One region of the Micromonospora sp. NPDC005237 genome, then DNA from elsewhere that is predicted to be linked to it. Evidence: predicted binding sites of a transcription regulator. Region 1 holds the regulator's gene; the other holds the start of a gene.
What was found. The regulator HrcA, encoded in region 1, represses chaperone genes, less so after heat shock. The targets are predictions, from matches to a motif close to GGTTNGCACNCTCNNNNNGAGNGTGCNAACC.
Positions count from the first base shown of each region.

Region 2: groL (chaperonin GroEL) is a predicted target of HrcA. The motif match lies at 4,914-4,944, and genes of this name have one in related genera.

Region 1 is NZ_JBEXHJ010000003.1:688,911-696,761, forward strand. It holds gene ABZT87_RS12055 (histidine triad nucleotide-binding protein) at 1-41, opposite strand, end outside; gene ABZT87_RS12060 (SDR family oxidoreductase) at 89-850, shown strand; gene ABZT87_RS12065 (16S rRNA (uracil(1498)-N(3))-methyltransferase) at 1,034-1,768, opposite strand; gene dnaJ (molecular chaperone DnaJ) at 1,770-2,915, opposite strand; gene hrcA (heat-inducible transcriptional repressor HrcA) at 2,989-4,011, opposite strand; gene ABZT87_RS12080 (DUF4870 domain-containing protein) at 4,238-4,876, shown strand; gene hemW (radical SAM family heme chaperone HemW) at 4,989-6,212, opposite strand; gene ABZT87_RS12090 (enoyl-CoA hydratase-related protein) at 6,232-7,041, shown strand; gene ABZT87_RS12095 (hypothetical protein) at 7,301-7,851, shown strand, end outside.
Region 2 is NZ_JBEXHJ010000004.1:242,996-250,846, forward strand. It holds gene ABZT87_RS13580 (S8 family serine peptidase) at 1-1,732, shown strand, start outside; gene ABZT87_RS13585 (GNAT family N-acetyltransferase) at 1,782-2,717, shown strand; gene ABZT87_RS13590 (hypothetical protein) at 2,795-3,040, shown strand; gene groL (chaperonin GroEL) at 3,099-4,721, opposite strand; gene ABZT87_RS13600 (hypothetical protein) at 4,992-6,173, opposite strand; gene ABZT87_RS13605 (cold-shock protein) at 6,512-6,715, opposite strand; gene ABZT87_RS13610 (GNAT family N-acetyltransferase) at 7,021-7,551, shown strand; gene paaN (phenylacetic acid degradation protein PaaN) at 7,725-7,851, opposite strand, start outside.

The DNA.
Region 1 (7,851 bases):
TCCCCGGCGACGATGCGGCAGAACAGGCAGTCGGATCCCATCGGGGCAGTGTAAGGACGCGGGGCACGGCTGAGGCAGGATGGCCGGCATGACGGATCGGGCGGTACTGGTGACCGGTTCCTCGCGCGGCATCGGCCGCGCGGTGGTGGAGGCGTTCGCCGCCAGCGGCGACCGGGTGGCCATCCACCACCGCGACTCCGGCGACGCGGCCGAGGAGCTGCGCGCGGGCCTGCCCGGCTTGGGGCACGTGGTGGTCCGCGCCGACCTCACCGACCCGGACGCGGTCCGGGCCATGGTCGACCGGGCCGCCGAACTGCTCGGCGGGCTGGACGTGCTGGTCAACAACGCCGGGACGTACGGCGACCGGGACGACCCGCACCCGATCTTCGGCGCCTCCTACGAGCAGTGGCAGCGGCGCTGGCGGCAGGTGCTGGAGACCAACCTGACCGGGGCCGGCAACGTCATCTGGTGCGCCGCCCAGCACCTGCGCGAGCGTGGCGGCCGGATCGTCAACGTGTCGTCCCGGGGCGCGTTCCGCGGCGAGCCGCACCAGCCGGCGTACGGGGCCAGCAAGGCGGGGCTCAACGCGCTGGGCCAGTCCCTCGCCGTGGCCCTCGCGCCGTACGGCATCACGGTGGCCACCGTCGCGCCGGGCTTCGTGGCGACCGACATGGTCACCGAGTACCTGAGCGGTGCGGAGGGCGCGGCGATCCGGGCGCAGAGCCCGTTCGACCGGGTGGCCCGGCCGGAGGAGATCGCCGCCGCGGTGCACTGGCTGGCGTCCCCCGAGGCCGAGTGGGCCTCCGGCACGATCGTCGACCTCAACGGCGCCTCCTACCTGCGCACCTGACCACCCGCCAGCCCGCGCCGCCACCGGCCAGGGCCTCCCGCCTGCTCATCACGTCCTTTGCTCTGCTTCAACCACCGCAACACTCAACGGCCGAAACTGTTGCGTCAGTTGAAGCAGAGCAAAGGACGCCGACAAGGTGGGATGCCTGGGTCGGGGCACGAGTCACCACAGCTAGCGGTGGGACTACCAGCGGCCGAGGCGGGTGGCGAGCACGCTGAGCGCGGCCACGCCGGCCGTGGAGGTCCGCAGCACCTCCGGCCCGAGGCGTACCGGCCGGCCGCCGGCCTCGCGGAAGGCGGTCAACTCGGCCGGGGCGATGCCGCCCTCGGGGCCGACGACCAGGACGATCTCGCCGATGGAGGGCAGGTCGGCGGTGGTGAGCCGCTCCTCGGCCTCCTCGTGCAGGACGAACCCGGCGGCGGCGCCGGCGATGCGGCGGGCGACCGTCGCGGTGGACTCGTCCGGCGCGCCGGCCACCACCGGCAGCCAGGGCCGGCGGGCCTGCTTCGCCGCCTCGCGGGCGGTGGCGACCCACTTCTCGCGGGCCCGTACGCCCCGGTCGCCGCGCCACTGGGCCACCGAGCGCGACGCCGCCCAGGGCACGATCTCGTCCACCCCGACCTCGGTCATCGCCTGCACGGCCAGCTCGCCCCGGTCACCCTTGGCGATGCCCTGCACGGTGACGATCCGGGGTACGGGCGCGTCCGCGTACCCCCGGGAGGTGACGGCGACCTCCAGGCTGCCCCGGCCGACGGCGGTGACCACGGCGGCGGCCGTGCCGCCCCGCCCGTCGGCGAGCAGCAGCTCCTCGCCGACGCGCAGCCGCTGCACGGTGGCGGCGTGGTGCCCCTCGGGCCCGTCGAGGGTCAGCGCGTCGCCGGTGGGCAGCGCGTCGACCAGGAAGAGCGGCGCGGACACGTCAGGCGTGGCCGTTGAACGCGTCGCGCATCCGGGAGAAGAAGCCGCCCTGCTTGGTCAGCTCGGCGACCTCCTCACCCCGGGTCTTGGCGAAGTCGCGCAGCATCTTCTCCTGGTCGGGGTCGAGCTTGGTGGGCGTCCGGACGTCGAGGTGCACGTAGAGGTCGCCCCGGCCGGTGCCGCGCAGGTGCGGCACACCCCGGGCGCGCAGCCGCAGCGTGCTGGCCGGCTGGGTGCCGGCCTTGACGTCGACGGTCTCCTCGCTGTCCAGCGTCTTGATGGTGAGCCGGGTGCCCAGCGCGGCGGCGGTCATCGGCACGGTGACCCGGCAGTGCAGGTCGTCGCCCTTGCGGGAGTAGACGTCGTGCGGCCTCTCGTGGATCTCCACGTAGAGGTCACCGGCGGTGCCGCCGCCCGGGCCGACCTCGCCCTGCTGGGCCAGCCGGATCCGCATGCCGTCCTCGACACCGGCCGGGATCTTGACGGTGAGCGAACGGCGGGTGCGCACCCGGCCGTCGCCGGCACAGGTGGGGCAGGGGTGCGGGATGGTCGTGCCGTAGCCCTGGCAGACGGTGCACGGCCGGGCGGAGACCACCTGGCCGAGGAAGGTGCGCTGCACCGACTGCACCTCGCCCCGACCGCCGCACGCCTCGCAGGTGGCCAGGTGGGTGCCGGCTGCCGTGCCGGCGCCCGAGCAGGTGGTGCAGAGCACCGCGGTGTCGACGGTGATCGGGGCCTCGACGCCGAACGCCGTCTCGTGCAGGTCGAGTTCGAGCCGCAGGATCGCGTCGGCGCCCGGCCTGGTCCGCGGCCGTGGGCCACGGGCGCCACCTGCCGCGCCGCCGAAGAACGCGTCCATGATGTCCTGGAAGCCGACGAACGGGCCGGCTCCGCCCGGACCACCCGGGCCGCCCGCGCCGCCGCCTCCCGGGGCGAGCGGGTCGCCACCCAGGTCGACGATCTGCCGCTTGCGGTCGTCCGAGAGGACCTCGTACGCGGCGTTGATGTCCTTGAACTTCTCCTGGGCCTCCGGGTCCGGATTGACGTCCGGGTGGAACTGGCGTGCCAGCTTGCGGTAGGCGCGCTTGATCTCGTCATCGGAGGCTTCCCGGCTGACACCGAGGATGCCGTAGTAGTCCCTGGCCACTGCGTTCCGTGTCCTCATGTTCGTCTCGCGTTACGCCGACCGGCGGCCGCAGCCGGCCGTCGGCCCTGACTGGTCAGTTCTGGGCCAGCAGCTCGCCCACGTAGCGTGCCACGGCGCGCACCGTGGCGATGGTGCCGGGGTAGTCCATGCGGGTGGGCCCCAACACGCCGAGGCCGCCCACGATGGTGGCCCCCGGGCCGTACCCGGTGCTGACCACCGAGGCGGCGCGCAGGTTGTCGAACTCGTTCTCGTCGCCGATCAGGACCCGGGTCGTGCTGGGCTCGGTCTCGCCGATGAGCTTGAGCAGCACGACCTCCTCCTCCAGCGCCTCCAGGATGGGTCGCAGCGAGCCCTGGAAGTCGAGTAGGCCGCCCCGGGTGAGGTTGGCGGTGCCGGCCAGGGCGATGCGTTCCTCGTGCCGCTCGACAAGCGTCTCCAGCAGGACGGTGGAGAGGGTGGTCATCGCCGGACGCAGCTCGGCCGGCGCCTCCTCGACCAGCGCCTGCACCAGCGGCGGGGTCTCGGACAGCCGGGCGCCGGCGAGCTTCTCGTTGACGAGCCGGCGCAGGTCGGTGACGTCGTCGGCGGGGACCGGGCCGGGCAGCTCCACCAGCCGCTGCTCGACCCGCCCGGTGTCGGCGATCATGACGAGCATCAGCCGGGTGGTGGAGATCGGCACCAGCTCCAGGTGCCGCACCGAGGAGCGGGCCAGGCTCGGGTACTGCACGACGGCCACCTGCCGGGTGAGCTGGGCGAGCAGGCGTACGGTGCGGTGCACCACGTCGTCGAGATCGACCGCGCCGACGAGGAAGCGCTCGATGGCCCGACGTTCGGCCGGACTGAGCGGCTTGACCCGGGACAGCCGGTCGACGAAGAGGCGGTAGCCGCGGTCGGTGGGCACCCGGCCGGCACTGGTGTGCGGCTGCCGGATGTAGCCCTCCTCCTCCAGCACGGCCATGTCGTTGCGGACCGTCGCCGGGGAGACCCCGAGCTGGTGGCGCTCGACCAGCGCCTTGCTGCCGACCGGCTCCTGGGTGGAGACGTAGTCCTCGACGATGGCGCGGAGCACGGCGAGCTTGCGGTCGTCCAGACCCATCCTCCGCACCTCCTGTCGCACGTCGGCCGGCGGCCCACCCGGGGCCGACGGCCGTCCTGGCACTCGACTGTAACGAGTGCCAGTCTACGTCGGCACCCCCGCCGACGCGATGATCAACGACAGGCCGTGGGTGCGGCCCGCGCCACCTTGCGCGGGCCGATCGGCCCGCGCGGCCGGGCGGTATCGCTCTGGTGCGACGTTGCCGCCGACACCTACCGTGACAGTCATGACTGAACCACCTCGCCCTCCCGGCGCGGGAGACCCCGGCAGTTACCCGCCGGAGCCGACTCTCCCGGGCTCGCCCTCCGCGGCCGAGCCGCCCACCGCACCACTGTCCGGGGCACCCGGCCCGGCCGGCTATCCCCCGGCCGGTGGCTATCCGCCGCCCACCGGTGACCAACCGCCGTCGGGCGGCTACCCTCCGCCAGGTGGTTACCCCCCGCCGGGCGGTTACCCCCCGGGCGGCCCGACTGGCGGCTATCCGACCGGCGGCGCCTTCGGCGGCCCCGGCGGCGGCTACGCCAACAACGAGGACAAGACCTGGGCGCTGGTCGCGCACTTCGGCGGCGCGGCCGGCATGATCATCAGTGGGGGCGTGCTCGGCTGGGTCGCCCCGCTGGTGGCGATGCTGGCCCGGGGCAACCAGTCCCCGACGGTCCGGGCGCACGCCGTCGCCGCGCTCAACTTCCAGCTCATCTGGTCGATCGTCGGCCTGGTCGGCTGGGTGCTCTCGTGCATCCTGATCGGCTTCATCGGCGTCGGGGCGGCCATCATCCTCGGTGCCGTGTTCGGCATCCTCGCCGGCATCAAGGCCAACGAGGGCAGCCTCTACCGCTACCCCCTCTCGGCCAACCTCGTCAAGTGATCCGGGCCGGCCGCTCCCCCGGCCGGTCCGGCGCACCGCCCGCACCGCCGGCCGGGGCGCGGGCTGACCGGCGACGGTCGGTCGCACCTGCCGGCCGGGCGGCGCGTCCGGGTCAGGGCAGCAGGTCGCGGACGACCGCGTCGGCGAGCAGCCGGCCGCGCAGCGTGAGCACCGCTCGGCCGACGGCGTAGTCCCCGGCGGCCAGCAGGCCGTCGGCGAGGGCCCGCTCGGCGCCGGCCCGGCCGGCCGCGTCGAGCACCGCCAGCGGCAGCCCGCTGGCGAGCCGCAGCCGGAGCATCACGTCCTCCATGTGGGCCTCGTCGACGGTGAGCACCTCGCGGGCCAGGCCGGGTGACGCGCCGGAGGCCAGCCGCTGGGCGTACGTCGTGGGGTGCTTGACGTTCCACCAGCGCACCCCGCCGACGTGGCTGTGCGCCCCCGGGCCGAGCCCCCACCAGTCCGCGCCGGTCCAGTAGAGCAGGTTGTGCCGGCACCGGGCCGCGTCGGTGCGCGCCCAGTTGGACACCTCGTACCAGGACAGGCCGGCCGCGTCGAGGGCGGCCTCCGCGGCCAGGTAGCGGTCCGCGGCGACGTCGTCGCTGGGGTACGCCAGCTCGCCGCGCCGCATCCGGGCGGCGAGCCGGGTGCCGTCCTCGACGATGAGGGCGTACGCGCTGACGTGATCGACCCCGGCGGCGACGACCTGCTCCAGGGTTGCGGCGAAGTCCTCGGCCCGCTCCCCCGGCGTGCCGTAGATCAGGTCCAGGTTGACGTGCTCGAACCCGGCGTCGCGTGCCTCCAGGGCGGCGGCGGTGGCCCGACCGGCGCTGTGTTTGCGGTCCAGGATCGCCAGCACCCCCGGGGAGGCGGACTGCATGCCCAGCGAGATCCGGGTGTAGCCGGCTGCCCGCAGCCGCCGCAACGACTCCGGGGTCACCGACTCCGGGTTGGCCTCGGTGGTCACCTCGACGTCGGCGGCGAGCCCCCAGGTGCGGTCGATGCCGTCGAGGATGCGGGCCAGGTCGTCGGCGGGGAGCAGGGTCGGGGTGCCGCCGCCGACGAAGACCGTGTCGACCCGGGGCGGCGGGCTGTCGCCGAGCACCCGGGCGGCGAGCGACAGCTCGGCCAGCACGGTGTCGGCGTACGCCTCGCGGCTGGCGCCCCCGCCCAGCTCGGCGGCCGTGTAGGTGTTGAAGTCGCAGTAGCCGCAGCGACTGGCGCAGAACGGCACGTGGACGTACACGCCGAAGCCGCGCGCGCCGACCGCCGAGGTGGCGGTGGCGGGCAGCGATCCGTCGACGGGGACGGTCTCACCATCTGGAAGGACGCCGGGCATGGCCACTAGTGTGCCCGGCATGACCTCTCCCGACGTCCTCGTGCGGGTCGCCACGGCCCGTGGGGTGACCACCCTCACCCTGGACAGCCCACACAACCGCAATGCGCTCTCCACCGCCCTGATGACCCAGTTGCTGGCCGGACTGGCCGACGCGGTGGCCGACGACGCGGTCCGGGTGATCGTGCTGGACCACACGGGCCCGGTCTTCTGCGCGGGCGCGGACCTGAAGGAGACCGCTGCGGCGTACGCCAGCGGCACGGTGCCGGCCGGGATGCTGGGGGACGTGCTGGCGGCGCTCTGGGACTGCCCGAAGCCGGTGCTCGCGCGGGTCGCCGGGCCGGCTCGGGCCGGCGGGCTGGGCCTGATCGCGGCCGCCGACCTGGCGGTCTGCGCCGACGAGGCGACGTTCGCCTTCACCGAGGTGCGGATCGGGGTGATCCCGGCGGTGATCTCGGCAACCGTGCTGCCCCGCCTGCACCCGCGTGCCGCCGCCGAGCTGTACCTGACCGGCGACACCTTCGACGGCCGACGGGCGGCCGAGATCGGCCTGGTCACGGCCGCCGTGCCGGCGGACGGGCTGGACGACGCGGTACGGCGCTACTGCGACTCGCTGGTGCGCGGCGCGCCCGGCGCGCTGGCCGGCGCGAAGGAGCTGCTGCGCCGACCGGGCACCACCGAGCTGCGGGCTGACCTGGCGCGGCTGTCCGCCCTCTCGACCGGTTACTTCCTCTCCGACGAGGGGCGCGAGGGGGTCCTGGCCTTCCGGGAGAAGAGATTAAGTCGATGGGTGGCCGCTCTGGACGGTGGTTCCGCTGATCATGCCGGGTAGGGGCGGGACGCGCCGCTGAACGTGCCGGGTAGGGCCGGGACGTGTCAATCGGTCAAGTCCTTGACCGGTCAATCGCTTCCCGGCGTCCAGGTCGGGTGACGTGGCAGACAACCCGGAGCCCGGTCGGCGCGGCAGGTGAGTTCGGCGCCGGAGCGGGAACGTCCCGATCGGTACGCGGCGGCAGCGCGGACCCCGAACCGGTCGGACGACCCGGACGACGCCACCGGGGACGTACGCTTGTCGAACTGTCGATCAGGGGGTGTGGGTGCGAACTCGGGCAGCCGTGGCGGGTGGAGTGGTGCTCATCCTCGTCGCTGTGATCGCGATCTGGCTCGTCGTCCGGCAGGTCGGGGATCAACTGCGACTGCCGCGGGCGGGACGCACCTGCACGGTCCAGGCCGACGGCCGGGTCGCGCTGGACGTCGAGCAGATGGCCAACGCGGCGACCATCGCGGCGATCGGCGCCCAGCGCGGAATGCCGGAGCGGGCCGTGGTGATCGCGCTGGCCACCGCCTACCAGGAGTCGGGGCTGCGCAACCTCGCCGACGGCGACCGGGACTCGGTCGGCCTGTTCCAGCAGCGCCCGAGTCAGGGCTGGGGCACGTCGGCGCAGATCCGCGACTCCCGCTACGCGGCGAACAGGTTCTACGCGGCGCTGAAGAAGGTGCGCGGCTGGGAGAAGATGCGGGTCACCGATGCCGCCCAGCGGGTGCAGCGCTCGGCGTTCCCCGAGGCGTACGAGAAGTGGGCCGACGACTCCGAGGTGCTCAGCAAGGCCCTGCTCGGCGACGTCACCGGCGCGGTGGCCTG
Region 2 (7,851 bases), on a different contig from region 1:
GCCGACGGGCTTCGCGCTGGCGGCGCTGTATGCCGCGGCCTGGCGACCGACCGCCGACCCGGCCGCGACCCGGCGGCCCACCGCCGATCCGGCCGCGGCCGGGGGGCCCACCGCCGACCCGGCCGACGCCGCACGCGCCGGCCGGGCCGCGACCGGCTGGCTGGTGGGCCTGGCCGCGCTCGGCCCGCTGGCCTTCACCGACCCGGAAGAGATCACCCTGCTGCTGATCGGCACCCGGGACGTCCCGTTCTGGGTGGCGGCCGCCGCCGGCGCCGGCCTCGCCGTCGCGGTCCTGGTCGCCATCGGGTACGCGGTGCTGCTGGCCCGCCCGACGGCACGCACCCCGAGTCGCCGGGTCGCCGCGCTGGCGGCGGCGGTCCTGCTGGTGACGGTGGGTGTCGTCGACGTCGGGCCCGGCCAACCCGGCCTGTACGGGGAGCGGCTGCTGGTGGTGCTGCGCGAGCAGGCCGACCTGAGCGGCATCCCGGCCGGCGCCCCCGGGCAGGCCGGACGGGACGCCCGGGCGGCGGAGGTCTACCGGCGGCTGGTGACCACCGCCGACCGCAGCCAGGCCGACCTGCGCCGCACAGCGGGGCGGCTACGACTCGACCCGGTGCCGTACTACCTGGTCAACGCGGTCGAGGTGGATGGCGGCCCGGCCGTACGGGCCTGGCTCGCGCGGCGACCCGAGGTGGCTCGGGTGCTGGTCAGCCAGCGCCTGCGGCCGCTGCCGGCCCCGGCGGGGCAGAGCCGGGGCACCGCGCCCGCGCCGACCGGCCCGGAGTGGAACATCCGTCAGCTCGGCGCGGACCGCGTCTGGTCCCAGCTGGGGGTGACCGGCAGGGGAATCGTGGTCGGCAGCTCCGACTCCGGTGTGGACGGCGGCCATCCGGCGCTGCGGGCCGGGTTCCGTGGCGGGGACGACTCCTGGTACGACCCGTGGGACGGCACCCGGACGCCGAACGACCAGGGCGGGCACGGCACCCACACGGTGGGCAGCGCGGTCGGGCGGGACGGCATCGGGGTGGCGCCGGACGCGCAGTGGGTGGGCTGCGTCAACCTGGACCGCAACCTGGGCAGCCCGGGGCACTACCTGGACTGCCTTCAGTTCATGCTGGCGCCCTTCCCGGCCGGCGGTGATCCGTTCACCGACGGCCGGCCAGAGCGCGCCCCGCAGGTGCTGACCAACTCGTGGGGCTGCCCGGCGATCGAGGGCTGCGACCGGGAGGCCCTGCTTCCGGCCACCACGGCGCTGGACGCCGCCGGGATCTTCGTGGTCGCCGCGGCGGGCAACACCGGCCCGTGGTGCGCGTCGATCGACGACCCGCCAGCGCCGTACGCGAACGTGCTGACCGTGGGCGCGGTGGACGCGCACCGGCGGGTGGCCGAGTTCTCCTCACGCGGGCCGGTGCCGGGCGGCACGGGCAAACCGGACGTGCTGGCGCCCGGGGTGGGCGTGGTGTCGGCCATGCCCGGCGGCGGGTACGCGGCGCTGGACGGCACGTCGATGGCGACCCCGCAGGTGGCGGGAGTGGTCGCGCTCATGTGGTCGGCGAACCCGGCGCTGGTCGGGGACCTGACCAGGACCCGGCAGATCCTGCGGGACACCGCGACGCCGGCCGAGCCGACGTACCGTTCCGACAACCCCACCGACGCCTGCGGCGGCCCGGCGAACGTCACCGGCGCCGGCCAGGTCGACGCGTACGCAGCCGTTCGCGCCGCCCGGGGGTGAACGAGGGCGGGGCCGGTCACCGCCAGCAGGTGATCTAGGGTCGGCGACCATGGACGCCGAGATCACCGTCGCCGAACTCAGCCCCGACCTCGCGCCCACCGTGGCGCGGTTCTGCGCGCAGGCGCTCGACCTGCCCGAGGACGCCGCCGAGGCGGCCGCCATCGTGGACGTGCTGTGGACCCGGGCCGCTGCCGACCGCGCGGTGGTCGGGCTGGGCGCGTACCGGGGGAACGACCTGGTCGGGGTGCTGCTCTGCTCGGTGTCGCCGGCCGAGGTGGGCATCGGGCACGTGGACCTGGTCGCGGTGCTCCCCGGGCAGCGCCGCCGAGGGGTGGGCCGCGCGCTGCTGTCGCGGGCCGAGCAGGCACTCGCCGAGCGCGGCGTCACCGAGGTGCTGCTCGCCGGAAACCCGCCGTACTACGCCTGGCCGGGCATCGACGTGCGGTACACGCCAGCGGTGTGCGCCGCCCTGGCGCTCGGCTACCACCAGGACCGGACCGCCTGGAACATGACGGCGGACCTGTCGTACGACGAGTCACCGGCCCTGCGGTCGACGGAGGCCACGGAGCAACGGCTGGCTGGGCAGGGCATCACGGTACGCCGGGCGGAGCCCGCGGACCTGCCGGCGCTGGCCGCGTTCGCCCGGTCCACCTTCGGTGGCGCCTGGGACGGCGAGCTGGCCGGGTCGGTGGGCCGCGCGGGGGCGGGCTGCCACCTGGCGGAGCGGACCGGCGAGGTGCTGGGTTTCGCCGCCTACGGGTCGTCCCGGCCGAGCTGGTTCGGGCCGATGGGCACCGCGCCCGCCGCCGAGGGTTCGGGCATCGGCGGGGTGCTGCTGCGACGCTGCCTGCGCGACCAGCGTGCGGCGGGGGTGGACCAGGCGCAGATCGGCTGGGTGGGGCCGGTGCCGTTCTACTCGGGCAGCGCGGGCGCCCGGATCGAGCGGGTCTTCTTCCTGTACCGGCGGACCCTACCGGTGACGTGAGAGGGCAAATGGGACATGAGTCCATTCGCCCGCATTACCCATCGACGCCCCCTACCGTTTCGGTAGAGGAGGCAGCCATGACCACGGATGACGACCAGACCGAGGACGGCCCGCCGATCACCTGGAAACCGGTCGGCGAACTGCCCGGCCAACTCCCGTTCGACCGGCTCGACTACGGCGACGCCGAGCAACTTGCCGAGATGACCACCGACGGCGAGCGGCTGACCGAGGAACCGCAGGAGATGGTGGACGCGCCGATCCAGCTGCTCCCGCCGTACGACCGGGCGCAGAAGCGCCGCAACCAGCGCCCACTGCCCACCTGACGACGAACGGGGCGGACCGCGTCAGCGGCCCGCCCCGTTCGGTGTGTCGGAACTGGACTCAGAAGTCCATGTCCCCGCCACCCGGGCCCGCCGGGGCAGCCGGGTTCTTCTCCGGCTTGTCCGCGACGACGGCCTCGGTGGTGAGGAAGAGCGCCGCGATGGAAGCGGCGTTCTGCAGCGCCGAGCGCGTCACCTTGGCCGGGTCGATGATGCCCGCGGCCAGCAGGTCGACGTACTCGCCGTTGGCGGCGTTGAGGCCGTGACCCGCTTCGAGGTTACGGACCTTCTCCACCACGACGCCGCCCTCGAGGCCGGCGTTGACGGCGATCTGCCGCAGCGGGGCGTCCAGCGCGACCTTGACGATGTTGGCACCGGTCGCCTCGTCGCCGACCAGGTCCAGCTTGTCGAAGGCGGTCTTGCCGGCCTGCACCAGCGCGACGCCACCACCCGGGACGATGCCCTCCTCGACGGCGGCCTTCGCGTTGCGAACGGCGTCCTCGATGCGGTGCTTGCGCTCCTTGAGCTCGACCTCGGTGGCCGCGCCGACCTTGATCACCGCAACGCCACCGGCCAGCTTGGCCAGCCGCTCCTGCAGCTTCTCGCGGTCGTAGTCGGAGTCGCTCTTGTCGATCTCGGCCCGGATCTGGTTGACCCGACCCTGGATCTGGTCGGCGTCGCCGGCACCGTCGACGATGGTGGTCTCGTCCTTGGTCACCACGACCTTGCGGGCGCGGCCCAGCATGTCGAGGCCGACGGCGTCCAGCTTGAGGCCGACTTCCTCGCTGATGACCTGGCCACCGGTGAGGATGGCGATGTCGGCGAGCATGGCCTTGCGGCGGTCACCGAAGCCCGGCGCCTTGACGGCGACGGACTTGAAGGTGCCCCGGACCTTGTTGACGACCAGGGTGGCCAGGGCCTCGCCCTCGATGTCCTCGGCGATGATCAGCAGCGACTTGCCCGACTGCATGACCTTCTCCAGGATCGGAAGCAGGTCCTTGACCGACGAGATCTTGCTGTTGACGATCAGGAGGTAGGGGTCGTCGAAGACGGCCTCCATGCGCTCCGGGTCGGTCATGAAGTAGGCCGAGATGTAGCCCTTGTCGAAGCGCATACCCTCGGTGAGCTCCAGCTCCAGCCCGAAGGTGTTGCTCTCCTCGACGGTGATGACGCCTTCCTTGCCGACCTTGTCCATCGCCTCGGCGATGATCTCGCCGACGGTGCTGTCGCCAGCGGAGATGGAGGCGGTGGAGGCGATCTGCTCCTTGGTCTCGACGTCCTTGGCGAGCTTGGACAGCTCCTCCGAGACGCTCGCGACCGCAGCCTCGATGCCCCGCTTCAGGGCCATCGGGTTGGCGCCGGCGGCCACGTTGCGCAGGCCCTCGCGAACCAGGGCCTGGGCCAGGACGGTCGCCGTCGTCGTGCCGTCACCGGCGACGTCGTCGGTCTTCTTGGCGACTTCCTTGACCAGCTCGGCGCCGATCTTCTCGTACGGATCCTCGAGCTCGATCTCCTTGGCGATGCTCACACCATCGTTGGTGATGGTGGGGGCACCCCACTTCTTCTCGAGCACGACGTTGCGGCCCTTCGGGCCGAGGGTCACCTTTACGGCGTCAGCGAGCTGGTTCATGCCCCGCTCGAGGCCGCGGCGCGCCTCTTCGTCGAACGCGATCATCTTTGCCATACGGCGTTGTCCTCCTGGACACTCACGGCCACCCGAGTGTGTGTCCCGGATGGGCCGCCTGGTTTACGCACCTTGGGACGCCGCCACCAGGCGACGACGACGTCCTCCGGCCGGGCCGGATAGCCCGCGACGACCGGCCATGTGCCGCCCCGGCGTCTCCACGCCTGGGCAACCTGGCCCCACCGTCCCGACCGTTGGCACTCACGGTACGCGAGTGCCAATGACTTGTTTAGCACTCTCACCTGCCGAGTGCAAGCACGATGACGCCGCTCAGCCGAGTTCGGCCGCCAGTCCGGCGCTGTTCACCGGCCCCTCATGGGCCCGCTGCTCGGTGTACGTGACCAGCAGACCGATCAACTGGACGAGGTGGGCCGGCAGCGCCAGCAGCGCCGCGACACCGATCACCGCCACCACCCCGACCGCGGCGCCCGGGGACGCGAACGGGTCCGTGCCCAACGCGCCGGTGCCCACCGACTCCAGGAAGCCCGGAACCACGGTGCCGACGATCACAGCCCCGCCCACCACGGCCACCCGGCCGAGCAGCAGCCCGAGCCGGGCGTGGAACATCCCGAACGACCGGCCGATCGGGTTCTGCCGCTCGAACAGGTAGACCGGGCCGGCCAGGCTCAACGCGAACGCCAGATAGATGCCCGGCAGGACGCAGAAGCAGAAGCCGATACCGATGAGCACGCTGACCAGCAACGTCCAGCCCCACAGGCCGAGCGCCCGGCGCAGGCCGTACCGCAGCGCCGCATCCAGGCTGGCGGGCCGGCCGGTCGCCTGCTGGGTGATCACCCAACTGCCGGCGGCCCACCCCACCGCCTGCACCAGACCGATCAGCAGGCTGCCGCCGACCAGCACGGCGACGAGGGTTGCCAGGGTGGCGGCGAAGTTGTCCGGCAGTCCGGCCGCCGGATCCATCTCGGCCTGCGCCTCCCAGCCGGGCGACGGGTCCACACCCAGCGAGATGACCGAGAGCACCGCCGCCGGCAAGACCTGCGTGAGCAGCATGATCGGCACCAACTGCCGCCAGCCCCGGCGCAGCGCGCCCCCGCACCGCTCGAACCAGGCCCCGATGCCGGCACCGGGCGGAGTGACCAGGGCGTCGTTCGGATCAAACCCGTGACCCGGCGGGTACCAGCCGACCGGCGCCCCCGGATACCACGGCTGCCCACCGTAGGGGCCCACCCCGGGCGGGTAGCCGCCGGTGGGCGGATAGGCCCAGCCCTGCGGCGGCGCACCGGCCGGACCCCAACCGCCCTGCGCCGGATCCCAACCGGGCGGCGGCCCAGCCGGCGGACCCCAACCGCCCTGCGCCGGATCCCAACCGGGCGGCGGCCCAGCCGGCGGACCCCAACCGCCCTGCGCGGTGGGATCCGGCGTACCCGCCGGACCGGCCTGCCCCCAACCCTGGGGGATCGGGCCGGGTGGCGGCCCGTATCCAGGCGGCATCGCAGGGCCGGGGCCGTATCCGGGTGGCATCGCAGGGCCGGGGCCGTATCCGGGCGGCATCGCAGGGCCGGGGTCGTGTCCGGGTGGCGGCCCGGGATCTGCGCCGGAGGCCGGTGGCGTGCCCGGGGCCGCGCCGCCGGAGACGGGTGAGGTGGGGTCGGACGGGCCCGGCTCACCCGGCCCGGAGGGCGTGGTGGGTGGGGGCGACTGGTCGGTCATGAACCCTCCTCAGCATCTGCTGGAACGGCTCACGATCTTCCCGGTTGGGCGTCCGCACCGCAGCCCCGACCCGCCAACCGATCGGGGGCGATCCGCGAGCGGGAAGGTCGGGAATTCGCTCAGGCGATGACGCGTACGTGTTCCGCCTGCGGGCCCTTCTGCCCCTGGGCGATCTCGAACTCCACCCGCTGGCCGTCGTCCAGCGCCTTGTAGCCGTCCATCTCGATCGCGGAGAAGTGGACGAACACGTCCTGACCGCCGTCGACGGCGATGAAGCCGTAGCCCTTTTCGGCGTTGAACCACTTCACGGAACCCTGTGCCACGGTGCACTTCCCTCACTCTTGCGCAGCGTTGCCTGCCCGGGCGCGCGGCACGGCCGGACGCCCTCGGAGCACCGCCTCAGCGATCGACGACGGCCGCTGAAAGGGTGACCGAAATCGCACGCTACACGAGGAGTGACGGCCGCGCACGACCCCAAATCGGGCGTATTCTCGGACGACCCGACCAGGCCCGGGGGCCGGACCGGAACGGGCCGCGGACGACCGGTCCCGGCTCGCCGCCCGGCGGCCCGGCGGCGGGGCGGGGCACGCCCCGAGGCAGCTCCCGCCCCTGTGGTAGGCATGCAGACATGACCACCGATATCGGCTCAGCCGCCGTTCGGCAGGCCGAGATCCACCGGGTCCGGCCGGAGGACGCCGCCCGGATGCGGGCACTGCGCCTGGAGATGCTCGCCGACGCGCCGTTGGCCTTCCTGGAGACCGTGGCGGACGCGGCGGCCCGACCGCACGGCGAGTTCGCCGCGCGGGTGGCGTACACGTCGGCCGGCCCCCACAACGCGCAGTTCGTCGCGGACCCGGGGGGCCGTCTGGTCGGGCACGCCGGCGGCACGGTCGCGCCGAACGAGCCGGGGCTGACCGTCATCTACGCCGTGTACGTCACGCCGGCCTGGCGGGGCAGCGGGCTGCTCGGCGAGCTGATCGACGGGGTGGCCGCCTGGTCCCGGGCCTGCGGCCGACCGGAGCTGCTGCTGGAGGTGGTGGTCGGCAACGACCGCGCCTACCGGGCCTACCGGCGGCTGGGCTTCACCGACACCGGCGTGCGAGTCCCCCACCCCACGATCCCCGCCCTGAACGAACTACAGATGCGCCGAACAGCCTAGAAACAAGAGAACCCATCCCAAGGCAGAACCCCGGTGATGTCTAAAAGCCGGACGCGTCAGCGACAACCGCGTCCACGTGAGGGTTTCCGGGGCAGCCCGCCCCGCGCAGGGATCAAGCCTGACCGCCCGGAGCGGGGCGGGCTGCCCCGGAAACCCCCAACCGCAACCAAAGATCAGACGTGACGCCGCGACTGCACGATCCGGAACCGGTTGGCCACGTACGCCCCGTCCGTCAGCGCCGAGTTGGCCGCCGCGTTCGCCCCACTGCCGTGGAAGTCGGAGAACGCCGCCGACTGGTTG